Lacrimispora indolis DSM 755: one gene and its partner. The protein of the gene in region 1 interacts with the protein of each later gene in a pairwise test. Links are inferred from orthologs where the notes say so. Each region holds a gene or a part of one and is shown on either strand. Other genes may lie near its edges.

What was found.
Region 2: the proteins of rplK (region 1) and prmA interact in binary tests that used the Escherichia coli proteins (3 or more experiments, as listed by UniProt). The link is inferred for Lacrimispora indolis DSM 755 from one-to-one orthologs.

What each region holds. Positions count from the first base shown.
Region 1 is NZ_AZUI01000001.1:1,248,513-1,255,259, reverse strand. The notes cover bases 2,828-5,549. They hold rplK (50S ribosomal protein L11), read left to right. Parts: upstream 2,828-3,835; coding sequence 3,836-4,264; downstream 4,265-5,549. Other genes in these bases: rplJ (50S ribosomal protein L10), read left to right, coding at 5,366-5,549; rplA (50S ribosomal protein L1), read left to right, coding at 4,427-5,122; nusG (transcription termination/antitermination protein NusG), read left to right, coding at 3,235-3,750; secE (preprotein translocase subunit SecE), read left to right, coding at 3,008-3,211; rpmG (50S ribosomal protein L33), read left to right, coding at 2,828-2,900. Outside these bases: K401_RS0106020 (carbohydrate ABC transporter permease), read left to right, coding at 1-378; K401_RS0106015 (carbohydrate ABC transporter permease), read left to right, coding at 371-1,210; K401_RS0106010 (enolase C-terminal domain-like protein), read left to right, coding at 1,245-2,459; more of rpmG, read left to right, coding at 2,751-2,827; more of rplJ, read left to right, coding at 5,550-5,869; rplL (50S ribosomal protein L7/L12), read left to right, coding at 5,987-6,355; K401_RS0105965 (cold-shock protein), read left to right, coding at 6,614-6,747. UniProt on the Escherichia coli protein: Forms part of the ribosomal stalk which helps the ribosome interact with GTP-bound translation factors.
Region 2 is NZ_AZUI01000001.1:638,462-645,282, reverse strand. What follows is about bases 3,103-5,898. They hold prmA (50S ribosomal protein L11 methyltransferase), read left to right. Parts: upstream 3,103-3,920; coding sequence 3,921-4,877; downstream 4,878-5,898. Other genes in these bases: K401_RS0103050 (16S rRNA (uracil(1498)-N(3))-methyltransferase), read left to right, coding at 4,943-5,680; K401_RS0103060 (sulfite exporter TauE/SafE family protein), read left to right, coding at 3,165-3,911. Also shown: K401_RS0103080 (mannonate dehydratase), read left to right, coding at 104-1,171; K401_RS30950 (DUF4432 family protein), read left to right, coding at 1,174-1,617; K401_RS0103070 (RraA family protein), read left to right, coding at 1,702-2,361; K401_RS32710 (beta-propeller fold lactonase family protein), read left to right, coding at 2,369-2,539; K401_RS0103045 (cysteine desulfurase family protein), read left to right, coding at 5,906-6,821. UniProt on the Escherichia coli protein: Methylates ribosomal protein L11.

The DNA of each region.
Region 1 (6,747 bases):
TGGAAGGGCTTTCCCCTGGTCATGACCATGATCCTGGCGGGGTTACAGAGCATATCCAGGGATTATTACGAGGCGGCGGAAATTGACGGCGCCAGCAAATGGGCCCAGTTCCGGTATATCACTGTTCCCTCCTTAAAGCCCATCCTGACCACGGTCTTGATCCTGGACTGCGTCTGGTGGTTTAAGCAGTATACTCTGGTTTACACGATGACGGCAGGAGGGCCGGGAACTGCAACGAATTTAATCAGTTTAAGCATCTATGGCACGGCGTTTAATGATTTAAGATTTGGAAAAGCGTCTGCCTGGGGAATCCTGGTGTTCTTTATATGCTATTTGATCAGTCTGGTGAGTAAGGTGGTGACAAAGGACAATGAGTAGATCGAAAAAGAAAAAAAACAGTTTGATTGCAACTTACGCCGCATTAATTCTCATGGCTTCTTTTATCGTGGTCCCGGTTTTGTGGATGATATCCACTGCCTTTAAAACAGAACCGCAGACGTATTATCCTCAGCCTAAATGGCTCCCAAACCCGTTTTCCCTGGATTCTTTCCGGAAATTTTTCAGTACTTATAATTTTGGGCGCATGACCTTAAACAGTCTGGTAGTCTGCCTTTCTGCCATGGTGATCTGTGTGGCCTGTGCCTGCCTGGCCGGATACGGGGTGACCAGATTCCGGTTTAAAGGAAGAAAACAGCTGATGAGTTTTCTGCTCATTACCCAGATGTTTCCGGGAGTCATGCTGGTGGTGCCGTTTTATGCAGTACTCTCTAAGTATCATCTTGTCAACTCCCTGCTTGGCCTGGTCATTGTATATGCAGCCACAAATATCGCCTTCAGCACCTGGATGATCGTATCTTATTTTAAGACCATTCCCCTGGAGCTTGACGAGGCGGCGCGGGTGGATGGAGCTTCCAGCTTCCGCATCTTCTGGAATATTATCCTTCCCCTGATCGTTCCCGGAATAGCAGCGGTAGCCATGTTCGTGCTGTTTAACGGCTGGAATGAATATATGTTTTCTTCTGTCCTGGTATCCAAGGACGAATTAAAAACGCTCACTGTTGGGATCATTTCCTTAAATTCCCAATATCAGATTAAGTGGAATGACTTAATGGCAGCATCCAGCATATCCAGTCTTCCTTTGGTAATTCTTTTTGTAAGCTTCCAGAAGTATTTTATTGCTGGAATGACCGGAGGAGCTGTAAAGAGCTGATTTGCAGAGAATATGACTTATGGAGGTAATAAAAATGGATCATATAAAAATCCATGACATCAAAGTGTTTGTAACGGCCCCAAGAAACATCAATCTGGTTGTGGTGAAGGTAGAAACAACGGAGCCGGAATTATACGGCTATGGCTGCGCTACATTTACATGGAGGCACAAGGCGGTTGTGACTGCCATTGAAGAATACTTACGCCCAATGCTCAAAGGGAAGCCTGTGGATGACATTGAAGGAATCTGGCAGTCGATGGCGGGAAGTTCTTACTGGAGGAACGGACCGGTCTTAAATAACGCCATATCCGGTGTTGACGAGGCATTGTGGGACATCAAGGGAAAAAGGGCAGGAATGCCGCTTTACAGCCTGCTTGGCGGAAAATGCCGGGAAGGGATCGCTGTCTACAGGCATGCGGATGGAAGCTCCATAGAAGAGGTGGAAGAATGCATCCACGGGTATATGGACGAGGGGTACCGCTATATCAGATGCCATATGGGTACCTATGGCGGAAACTTCGACGGAAAGATACAGAGGATCGTAAAGCCCCACAATGCACCGGAGGGAGCGTATTTCCATCCGAGAATGTACATGCAAAGTGTATATAAGCTGTTTGACCGTGTCCGCAGGGACATTGGCTGGGAAGTGGAGCTGATGCATGATGTCCACGAGCGCTTAAGCTTTGCAGAGACTCTGGAGTTTGCCCGGGAAATGGAACAGTACAAGCTGTTTTTTCTGGAGGATTCTCTTGCGCCGGAGCATGTGGAATTTTTTAAGATTCTGCGGCACCATACTATCCTGCCTCTGGCCATGGGAGAACTGTTTACCAATCCCAATGAATGGAAGGCCATTGTACAAAACCAGTGGATCGATTATATGAGAGTCCATTTAAGCGACATCGGAGGGTTGACCCCTGCCAGGAAGCTGGCGCATTTTTGTGAGGCTTATGGAGTGAAGACCGCCTGGCATGGGCCAAATGACTTATCTCCTATTGGAATGGCGGTGCAGATGCACCTGGATTTAAACAGCCATAATTTCGGCATACAGGAATTTTCCGGCTTCAGTAAAGAGGAGCAGGAGATATTTCCGGGCTGTCCTGCAATCAGGGAAGGATATGCCTATGTAAACGATAAACCGGGAATCGGAGTCTGTTTTGATGAAAAAGCGGCAGAAAAATATCCTGCAGTGGATATGGATCACGGCTGGCTGTTCTCACGGCTTCCCGATGGAACGCCCGTAAGGCCATAACAAAAAAATACAGAATACATATAATAATGGAAGCATTTCCGGCCGGAGCAGGTCAAAAAATCCCTTATATCCTCCCGGCCGGACTTGCATTTTATCTGCTTTCATGATATAATGGCGAAATACCGTAAATACCATAGTTTTTCATAAAAAAAGATTGACGAATCCTGGCCTGTGTGTTATAGTAATTGGGCGAATGGAAGAGCTTAGGTCTTTTTTTTATGCTCAAAATTGCTTGCAGCAGAGAAAAGGACTTAAAACACAACAATGAAAATTTAAGTGGAGGTGGAAGTCGTGCGCACAAAAATCACACTGGCATGTACTGAATGCAAACAGCGTAATTACAACATGACCAAGGATAAGAAGACTCATCCGGACAGAATGGAAACAAAGAAGTATTGCAGATTCTGTAAGAGCCATACGATGCACAAGGAAACAAAGTAATCAGTTGTAAAGGACGTGAAGGTTGAAAGAAAGACGTCTTCCAACCTTGAATTTGTGAAGCGACTGGATATGCAAGCATATCCGCTTACTTCATTAGGAGGCAAATTATGGGAGATACAGTGAACAACGAGAGTGCTCAGAAGAAGAACTTTTTTAAGGGTCTGAAAACTGAGTTTGCGAAAATTGTTTGGCCTGACAAAGAAACCGTAACGAAGCAGACGATCGCTGTTATGTCATCAGCGATTGCTTTAGGATTGATTATTGCGATTATTGATCTGATCATCAAGTTTGGTCTCAGTTTTGTCTTATAATTCGTAAGGGTTAAGGTGAGTTTATGTCAGAAGCTAATTGGTATGTAGTCCATACCTATTCAGGTTATGAGAACAAAGTAAAAGTTGACATTGAGAAAACAATCGAAAACAGAAACTTGCAGGATCAGATTCTGGAAGTATCGGTTCCGTTAGAATCCGTCATTGAACTGAAAAATGGCGTTGAGAAGAAGGCCGATAAAAAGATGTTTCCCGGCTACGTACTGATTCACATGGTCATGAATGACGACACATGGTATGTGGTACGTAACACCCGTGGAGTGACAGGCTTTGTAGGTCCTGGATCAAAACCAGTTCCTCTGACAGAAGAAGAGATGGAGAAACTTGGGTTCAAGAACGAAGAGATCATCGTTGGCTTTGAAGAGGGAGATACCGTTGTGGTAACTTCCGGTGCATGGAAGGATACCGTTGGTGCTATCAAGTCCATCAACGAAGGTAAGAAAACCATCACCATGAGCGTTGAGATGTTCGGCCGGGAGACTCCGGTGGAATTAAATTTCAGCGAAGTGAAAAAGATGTAACAAGTAAAAGCGGCTTATACCGGTGTATAGGCTCGTGGGAGGGAAATCCCCGACAATACCACATTTATTTAGGAGGTGCCTAATTATGGCAAAGAAAGTAACGGGATATATCAAATTGCAGATTCCAGCAGGAAAGGCTACACCAGCTCCTCCTGTAGGTCCGGCACTTGGACAGCATGGTGTAAACATCGTACAGTTTACAAAGGAATTTAACGCAAGAACAGCTGACCAGGGAGATTTAATCATTCCAGTTGTTATCACTGTTTACGCTGACAGAAGCTTTAGCTTCATAACCAAGACTCCGCCGGCTGCTGTATTACTTAAGAAGGCCTGCAAGATCAAATCCGGATCTGCAGTTCCGAACAAGACAAAGGTTGCTACAATTACTAAGGCTGAATTACAGAAAATCGCTGAGCTGAAGATGCCAGACTTAAATGCAGCATCCGTTGAATCAGCTATGAGCATGATTGCCGGTACCGCAAGAAGTATGGGTATCACAGTTGTAGAGGCATAATTTTCTTAAAGAAAGCAGGCGGAAGCGCTGCCTAAATTTAGAAAATCAGCGGTTCGGTGAGCCGGCAGGCGAATCGGACTTCCTTAATAATATTGCAGTTGATGTAGTTTTAAGAACGTGGGAGGGAAAATCCCCGACAATACCACTAGGAGGTTATTTAGAATGAAAAGAGGAAAAAGATACGCAGAGGCAGCTAAAACAGTAGATCGTTCTGTTCTCTACGATGCACCAGCAGCAATCTCTTTAGTTAAGCAGAATGCAAGTGCTAAATTTGATGAAACCATTGAAGCTCATATCAGAACCGGTTGTGACGGACGTCACGCTGACCAGCAGATCCGTGGTGCGGTTGTACTTCCCCACGGTACAGGTAAGACTGTTCGTATTTTAGTTTTCGCTAAAGGCCCGAAGGCTGATGAAGCACAGGCTGCAGGCGCAGATTATGTTGGAGCTGAGGAACTGATTCCGAAGATCCAGAACGAAGGCTGGCTGGATTTTGATGTAGTTGTTGCTACACCAGATATGATGGGTGTTGTTGGACGTCTGGGACGTGTCCTGGGACCAAAGGGCTTAATGCCAAACCCAAAAGCTGGTACTGTTACTATGGATGTAACAAAAGCAATCAACGATATCAAAGCTGGTAAGGTTGAGTACAGACTTGATAAGACAAATATTATCCACGTGCCAGTTGGAAAAGCTTCTTTCGCAGAAGAACAGTTAGCGGACAACTTCCAGACGCTTGTTGATGCAATCATCAAAGCAAGACCAAGTACAGTTAAGGGTGCTTACTTAAAGAGTGTTACACTGGCTTCCACCATGGGACCTGGTGTAAAGCTGAACGTAGCAAAGTTAATGAACTAATTTTGTTTTGTGATTGACATTGATTATAAATAATGTTATAATATTTCAGTATTAACTGCCGAAGACAGCAGGTGCCGTGAGGCATAAGGTGTAAACGCCTGCCGAGGAATGTACAAGAATCATTTTATGTAAATGAATTGTAGACCTCTCTGTCCATCCGGCGGAGAGGTTTTTCTTTGCGGTTTATACGAGCGGGCTTCCCAGGCAACCGGGAGGTTCAGACTAAACAGGAGGTAAACCATAATGGCAAAAGTTGAATTAAAACAGCCAGTTGTAAGCGAGATCAAGGAATTACTCGACGGCGCTGAGTCAGCGGTAGTTGTAGATTACCGTGGTATCACAGTTGCTCAGGATACAGCGCTTCGTAAGAAATTAAGAGAGGCCGGTGTTTCCTACAAGGTATATAAGAATACCATGATCCGTTTTGCAGCTCAGGGTACCGCATTTGAAGCTCTGGATCCAAATCTGGAGGGACCTACAGCAATCGCTGTATCCAAGACAGATGCAACAGCTCCGGCAAGAATCCTGGCTGAATTTGCTAAGACAGCTCCGGCTCTGGAAATCAAGGGCGGCGTTGTAGAAGGCACTTACTATGATGCAAAGGGTATGGAGAAGATCTCCAGCATTCCTTCCAGAGAGATCCTTCTTGGAAAGTTGCTTGGAAGCATGCAGTCTCCTATCACAAACATTGCCCGCGTTCTCAAGCAGATTGCAGATGCTCAGGGCGGAGAAGCGGCAGAGGCATAATTTTCTTAATAAAAGCAGGCAAAGACCCGCTTGAGATTAGAAAATCAGCCGTTCGAGGAGCCAAAGGTGATTCGAACTTTCTAAAAATAAACATATTAAATACGGAGGTATATTATCATGGCAAAGTTAACAACAGCTGAATTTATCGAAGCTATCAAAGAATTATCTGTATTAGAATTAAACGAATTAGTAAAGGCATGTGAGGAAGAATTCGGTGTATCCGCAGCAGCAGGCGTAGTAGTTGCAGCAGGTCCTGCAGCAGTAGAAGAAGAGAAGACAGAATTCGACGTTGAATTAACCGAAGTTGGTCCAAACAAGGTTAAGGTTATCAAGGTTGTTCGTGAAGCTACCGGCTTAGGCTTAAAGGAAGCTAAAGACGTAGTTGACGGTGCTCCAAAGGTAGTAAAGGCTGGCGCTTCCAAGGAAGAGGCTGAGCAGATCAAGGCTTCCTTAGAGGCTGAAGGCGCAAAAGTTACTTTAAAGTAATTATACTTTTGGGTTGTTTTGGACAGGATTTGTACCTCTTAAAAAGGGACAGGATCCTGTCCTTTCTTTGTGTAAGATAACAGAATAGTCTTGACAATTTTGTAAATTTAGGTTAGAATGTAGGTGTATTATCGAATGGAGTTATGATTTCACATATTTTTGTAAGTCATTATTTTCGGATGATGATTTACAAAAATATGTGATTTTTTGTTTCAGGCGATATATCAAATATTTTTTATTTTATAGGAGGTACACGTTATGAACAACGGTACAGTAAAATGGTTTAATGGTGCTAAAGGATATGGTTTCATCGTAAATGACGCAACAGGCGAGGAAGTTTTCGTACATTTCTCCGGCATCGTTTCTGATGGTTACAAGACTCTTGAAGAAGG
Region 2 (6,821 bases), 610 kb from region 1 along the record:
TAAGATATAGTATCAGTATAAAGAAATGAGCTTCTGTAAACAGTGGCAACAATTCATTTAATACTAGGAAAATAAATGATAGAATCGGTTTAGGAGGACAGAAATGAAGCTGGGAGTCGGTTTATACCGTTACATGCTAAAGGATGAAGAATTTACCTTTGCAAGGCAGTGCGGCTGTACGGATTTGATTATCCATCTTGCAAATTATTACGACGGCGAAGGGGATATTGTCAAAGCAACGAACGACAAGGAAAATTACGGAACAGCCAAAGCAGGGGAGTCTGTGTGGAGCCTGGAAAGCATGCTGGCCCTTCAGCAGAAGGCAAAGGATAAGGGACTTAACATTTACGGAATTGAAAACTTCAATCCGGCAGACTGGTACGATGTACTGTTAGATGGCCCTGGAAAAGAAGAACAGATGGAAAGCTTAAAGAGGATTATCCGTAATGCAGGAAAAGCGGGTATCCGTTGTTTCGGATATAATTTCAGCCTTGCGGGAGTGTGGGGACACCAGAAGACCACAGACGCAAGAGGTGGAGCGGTAAGTACCTGCTTTGACGCAGATCTTCTAGAACTGGATGCCAGGATTCCCAAAGGTGAAATATGGAATATGACCTATTCTGGAAATGAACAGGAAGGATATATTGAAGATATAGGATATGAGGAGCTTTGGAGACGGATGAGATGGTTTTTGGAAAACATTCTTCCTGTAGCTGAAGAAGCTGGGGTAATGATGGCGCTTCATCCCGATGATCCGCCTATGCCGTTTTTGAGAAATACGCCAAGGCTTGTTTATCAGCCGGAGCTGTACCAGAAGGTGCTGGATCTGGTTCCCAGCCCGTCAAACGGAATCGATTTCTGCATGGGCAGCATTCAGGAAATGACAAACGGAAATATTTATGATGCCCTGGAGCAGTACTCCTCCCAGGGAAAGATTGCCTATGCCCATGTGAGGAATGTACGGGGAAAGGTTCCAAAATATACAGAAGTATTCGTAGATGACGGAGATATTGACATAAGAAGAACTCTGGATATTCTATATAAAAACAATTTCACGGGCGTACTGGTTCCGGATCATACGCCTCAAATACAGTGCGGTGATTCATGGCATGCGGGCATGGCCTATGCCCTTGGATTTATAAAAGCAGAATTAATGAGTCTGAAGGACTGAAAATGCTGGAGAAGGAAATTTCTCTAAAGAATGGGGAAAGTGCTGTAACAATCAGGGAAAAAATCACAAACTTGGCGGAGGAGCCCATGGAACTTATGTGGGGGCATCATCCGACGGTGGGAAAGCCGTTTCTGGATGAAAGCTGTCAGATTCATACAAATGGAACCATAGGATTTACCATGGATGAAATGGATTTTGAGACCCAACGCGTAAAGCCGGGAACAAAGTTTGAATGGCTGGTGACAGACGATGAAACAGATCTTTCTCTGATTCCAGGAGAAAAAGCCGGAACAGCAGATATGCTGTATGTGACCGGTTTCCCGGAAAAGGCGTGGTACAGAGTATACAATGAAAACAAAGGCTTAAGCTATGGAATGAGCTGGGACAGCAGTTTTTTTCCATATATGTGGATGTGGCTGGTCTGCAGGCCTGGAAAAAGCGGTTGAAAATGGAGGTGCTTTCCGCCTGCAGGCAAATGAGGAGAAAAGAACAGAACTGTGCTTTTGGATTGAAAAAGGAGGAGATTTAAAATGGCGTTAGATAGACATGAATTGCTGGCAATTATGAAAAAAGAGCTTTACACTCCGGTTGTAGGTGATATACTGGATCAGATAGGACTGTATCATCAGTTCCTTCCTCAGGCAATCCGGCCTTTGAGGGAGGACATGAAGCTGGCAGGCTATGCTATGACAGTTTTGATGATTGACGTATATGGTGAGCAGAAAAAGCCTTTTGGACTTCTGACAGAGGCATTAGATGATTTGCAGGAGGATGAGATCTACCTGGCAACGGGAGGCGATATGCGCTGCGCCTATTGGGGAGAACTGCTGACAGCCACCGCAAAAAAGCGGGGAGCAGCAGGAGCAGTGGTCAACGGCTGGCACAGGGATACACCCCAGGTACTGGATCAGAACTGGCCTGTATTTTCCAGAGGCTGTTATGCTCAGGATTCCTCAGTACGGACGCAGGTAGTGGATTACCGCTGCAGGATTGAGCTGGACGGAGTCACCGTAATGCCCGGAGACCTGATTTTTGGCGATATTGATGGTGTTTTGGTGATTCCTGCAGAGCATATTGAATATGTAATTAAAAAGGCTCTTGAGAAGGCACGGGGAGAAAAAACGGTCAGAAAGGCCATTGAGGATGGAATGAGCGCAACAGAAGCCTTTGCAACATTTGGAATACTGTAAGGGAGAAATGATGGAGAGAGATTACGCGGTTTATGTGGGCACTTATGCAAACGAGAATGAGTCGGGAATTTTTAGGTATGAGCTGAATGGGGCTCAGAGAAAGCTTAAGCTTAGGCTGGAGCAGCAGGGAATTGCCAATCCATCCTATCTGGCACTTTCCGGGGATGATAACACCTGAACAGGAAATAACAGACTGCCGCTCTCCGGTATGTCTGACAGCTATAGCTGCTGACATATCTTAACATCGGCTTTTCAGCTTTACATGGACGTTAAATCAGTCCTTCCATATAATTATCAGACGGACATGAATTTTTTATCATAAAAAACAGGGGACGCGCCAGACAGCTGAAATGCTTCAGCCATATGACGCGCCTCCTGTTTTTCATTACAAATGTTTTTGGTTTGTAATTTGTGAAAATAGATCCTGTTCCGGTCCAATCACTCAGGCGGGTGTGATGGGGTGTAATGCATCAAGGAATTTCGTTTACTTGATATTTTTTTTGCCCTTGTTCTCGGAACGAAACAAAAGTATTTTCATCCGTTCAATTAGTTAATGCAGCAGCATCAATTTTTATTGCATCCTTTTTCAAAAAAAATTATTTATTTTAAAAAAGATGAAATATCCCTTCAAATTTCGTTCATGTTATACGCTTGCAACACATTTCATTGTATGTTATGATATCATGTGGTTTAATAATAAGAACGTTCGGTGCCCTGGCGGCTGACCGAGGGGCTGGTTTTCTGTTTTTTGAATTCAGCATTGCTTTTTTCGGGAAAACCATACCAAAGAAAGGAAACAATACATGTACCAGTATTTGATCGTCTGCCCTCTTGTTTTTCTGGCGGGTTTTGTAGATTCCATAGCCGGAGGGGGAGGGCTTATCTCCCTTCCGGCATATTTAGCGGCAGGAATACCGCCCCATTTTGCCATTGGTACCAATAAGCTGGGTTCTACCATGGGAACCGTTATCTCCACGGCCAGATATGCCAAAGACGGCTATATTAAAGCAAAGCTGTCGCTGTTTGCCGCCCTGTTTGCCGTGGTTGGTTCTGCCATTGGGGCGCATTTGTCAATGCTTGCCAGTGAGCGGGTATTAAAGGGAATGATGCTGGCAGTGCTTCCCATAGTCGCTTTTTATGTTCTCAAGAACAAAAATCTGGGAGAGCATGAGGCAGACACGGAATTGCCTGAGAAAAAAATGTTTTTGATCAGCATGTGTGCGGCCCTGATCATTGGCTGTTATGACGGATTTTACGGGCCGGGAACAGGGACCTTTTTGCTGCTGATCCTGACCGGACTTGCGAAAATGGATGTCAGGAGCGCATCAGGCACCACGAAGGTGATCAACTTATCATCCAACGTCGCGGCATTGGCAACTTTTTTAATAAACGGAAAGGTTTTGATTCCCTTAGGACTGGCGTCAGGTCTTTTCTGCATTGCAGGCCATTACATCGGGTCAGGCCTTGTGGTGAAAAATGGGTTAAAGGTCGTGCGCCCGGTGGTTTTAGTTGTGCTTTTGTGCCTGTTTGTGAAAATTATAAAAGGATAGGGAATTGCTATGAAATGGAAAAAGTTTACGCTGACCACTACCACGGAAGCCGTGGACTTGATCAGCAGCATGTTTGATGAGATCGGAATAGAAGGAATTGAAATTGAGGATAACACTCCCCTTACGGAAGCGGAGACAAAAGGCATGTTTATCGACATCCTGCCGGAGCTGCCGCCAGATGAAGGTCTTGCAAAGGTCAGCTTTTACTTAGAACCGGATTCTGACATAGATGGTATGTTAAAGCGGGTGGAAGAAGGACTTTCCCAGCTTTCCATGTTCACGGACTTGGGAGAATGTACCATAGAGTCCGGCGAGACAGAGGACAAGGACTGGATCAATAACTGGAAACAGTATTTTAAGCCGTTTACCGTTGACAATATTCTCATAAAACCCACCTGGGAGGAGATCCCGGAGGAACACAGGGACAAGCTTTTGATCCAAATTGATCCTGGAACTGCCTTTGGAACAGGACAGCATGAGACGACCCAGCTTTGTATCCGGCAGCTGCAAAAATACGTGACACCGGAGACCACTCTCCTTGACGTGGGCACCGGAAGCGGCATCCTTGGAATCACCGCCTTAAAGCTGGGGGTAAAAGAAGCATTTGGAACGGACCTTGACGAAAATGCCATTGCTGCTGTTAAGGAGAATATGGAAGCCAATGATATCCCCGGGGAGAAATTTAAAGTATTGCAGGGAAATATCATTGATGACAGGGACGTACAGGAGAAAGCCGGCTTTGAAAAGTATGATCTGGTTGTAGCCAATATTCTGGCGGACATCATCATCCTGCTTCAGAAGGAAATCTCCGTTCATATGAAGAAAAACGCTGTTTTCATCACTTCCGGCATCATCAATATGAAAGAGGAAGCTGTGAAGAAGGCATTTGAGGAAAATGAAGCCTTTGAGCTTGTGGAAACCACCTATCAGGGCGAATGGGTTTCCATAACTGTCAGAAAAAAATAGGAAGAGGAACGCCTTGCAGGCATATCTTTATGTCCAAAAGGCATGGACAGGGAAGAGGAAAGCGGATGTATCACTTTTTTGTAAATCCGGACCAGATCGGAGAGTCGGCGATACGGATTCTGGGACCGGATGTGAACCATATGAAAAATGTCCTGCGAATGGGAGCTGGGGAACAGATACTAATCAGCAATGGTGTGGATAAGGATTACTTATGTGAGGTCGTGGAAGTGGCTTCTTCAGAAGTTACGGCTAAGATCCTGTCTGTAGAAGAAGGCGGCGTGGAGCTTCCTGCCAGGCTTTATCTGTTTCAGGGACTGCCAAAGGGGGACAAGATGGAGCTGATCATCCAGAAGGCCGTGGAGCTTGGAGTATACCGGATCATTCCTGTGGAAACAAAGCGTACCGTGGTGCGTCTGGATAAAAAGAAGGAAGAATCAAAGCTCCGCCGCTGGAGGGCGGTTTCAGAAAGCGCTGCCAAGCAGTCCAAGCGGCTTATCATACCGGAGGTGGCCGGGATCATGACCTTTCAGGAGGCGCTGGCCTTTGCAGAAGAGCTGGACATGACTGTCATTCCCTTTGAACATGCAAAGGATATGGCTAAAACCAAAGAGATTCTGTCCGGAATCAAGCCGGCAATGAGCGCAGGGATATTTATCGGACCGGAAGGTGGATTTGAGGATTCTGAAATGGAGCTTGCAGAGCGTTTTGGAGCAAAGCAGATCACCCTGGGCAAACGGATCTTGAGAACGGAAACCGCCGGCCTTGCCATTTTATCCGTGCTGGCTTTCCAGCTGGAGGACTGACAGGCGCAGGAAATACCCTGCGGTATCCCTTGGCACCCGGTACACCCGATCATGCGGGGGGCACTGAAGCGGGGCGGCACTGCCGGAAATACGGGCAGTAAGAGGAACGCCTTTCAGGCATACCTTTATGTCCAAAAAGCATGGACAGGGAAGAGGAAGCACCCTTCGGGCATACCTTTATGTCCAAAAAGCATGGACAGGAAAGCAGAAAGGAAAGAGCCATATATGGAAGCTTACTTTGATAATTCGGCGACGACCAAGGTGTTGGAGCCTGTAAAAGATATTGTTGTAAAAATTATGACAGAGGACTATGGAAATCCTTCTGCCAAGCATAAAAAGGGAATGGAAGCGGAAAAGTATATTAAGGAAGCGGCGGAGATCATAGCCGGGACTTTAAAGGTAGCGGCAAAGGAGATCGTCTTTACCTCCGGAGGTTCCGAGTCCAACAACATGGCCTTAATTGAGGGGGCAATGGCCAATAAAAGGGCAGGAAACCACATCATCAGCACCGGCATTGAACACGCCTCTGTATACAATCCTCTGGCATATTTAGAAGAACAGGGTTTTTCCGTGACGTATCTGCCTGTGGATGCCCATGGCCATATCCGTCTGGAAGAACTGGAAGCGGCTATCCGCCCGGAGACCATTCTGGTTTCCATCATGTATGTGAATAATGAGATCGGCGCTGTGGAGCCTATCGAAGCTATTTCAAAGATCATTAAAAAGAAGAATCCGTCCATCCTGTTTCATGTAGATGCCATTCAGGCTTACGGAAAGTTTGTTATCAGGCCAAAGCGCCAGGGGATTGACCTTTTATCCGTCAGCGCCCATAAGATACACGGACCAAAAGGGGTGGGCTTTTTATACATTGACCAGAAAGTGAAAATAAGGCCCTTGATTTATGGAGGCGGCCAGCAGAGAGGCATGCGTTCCGGTACGGAAAATGTTCCGGGGATCGCAGGCATGGCAGCGGCGGCTAAAATCATGTATACGGATCATGGAGAGAAAATTCAGGCTTTGATTGCCCTTAAGGATTACATGATCAGCAGGCTTTCGGAGATCCATGGCGTTACGGTAAACAGCCTTCCCGGCGATTTATCAGCGCCTCAGATTGTCAGTGCCAGCTTTTCCGGCATCAGGA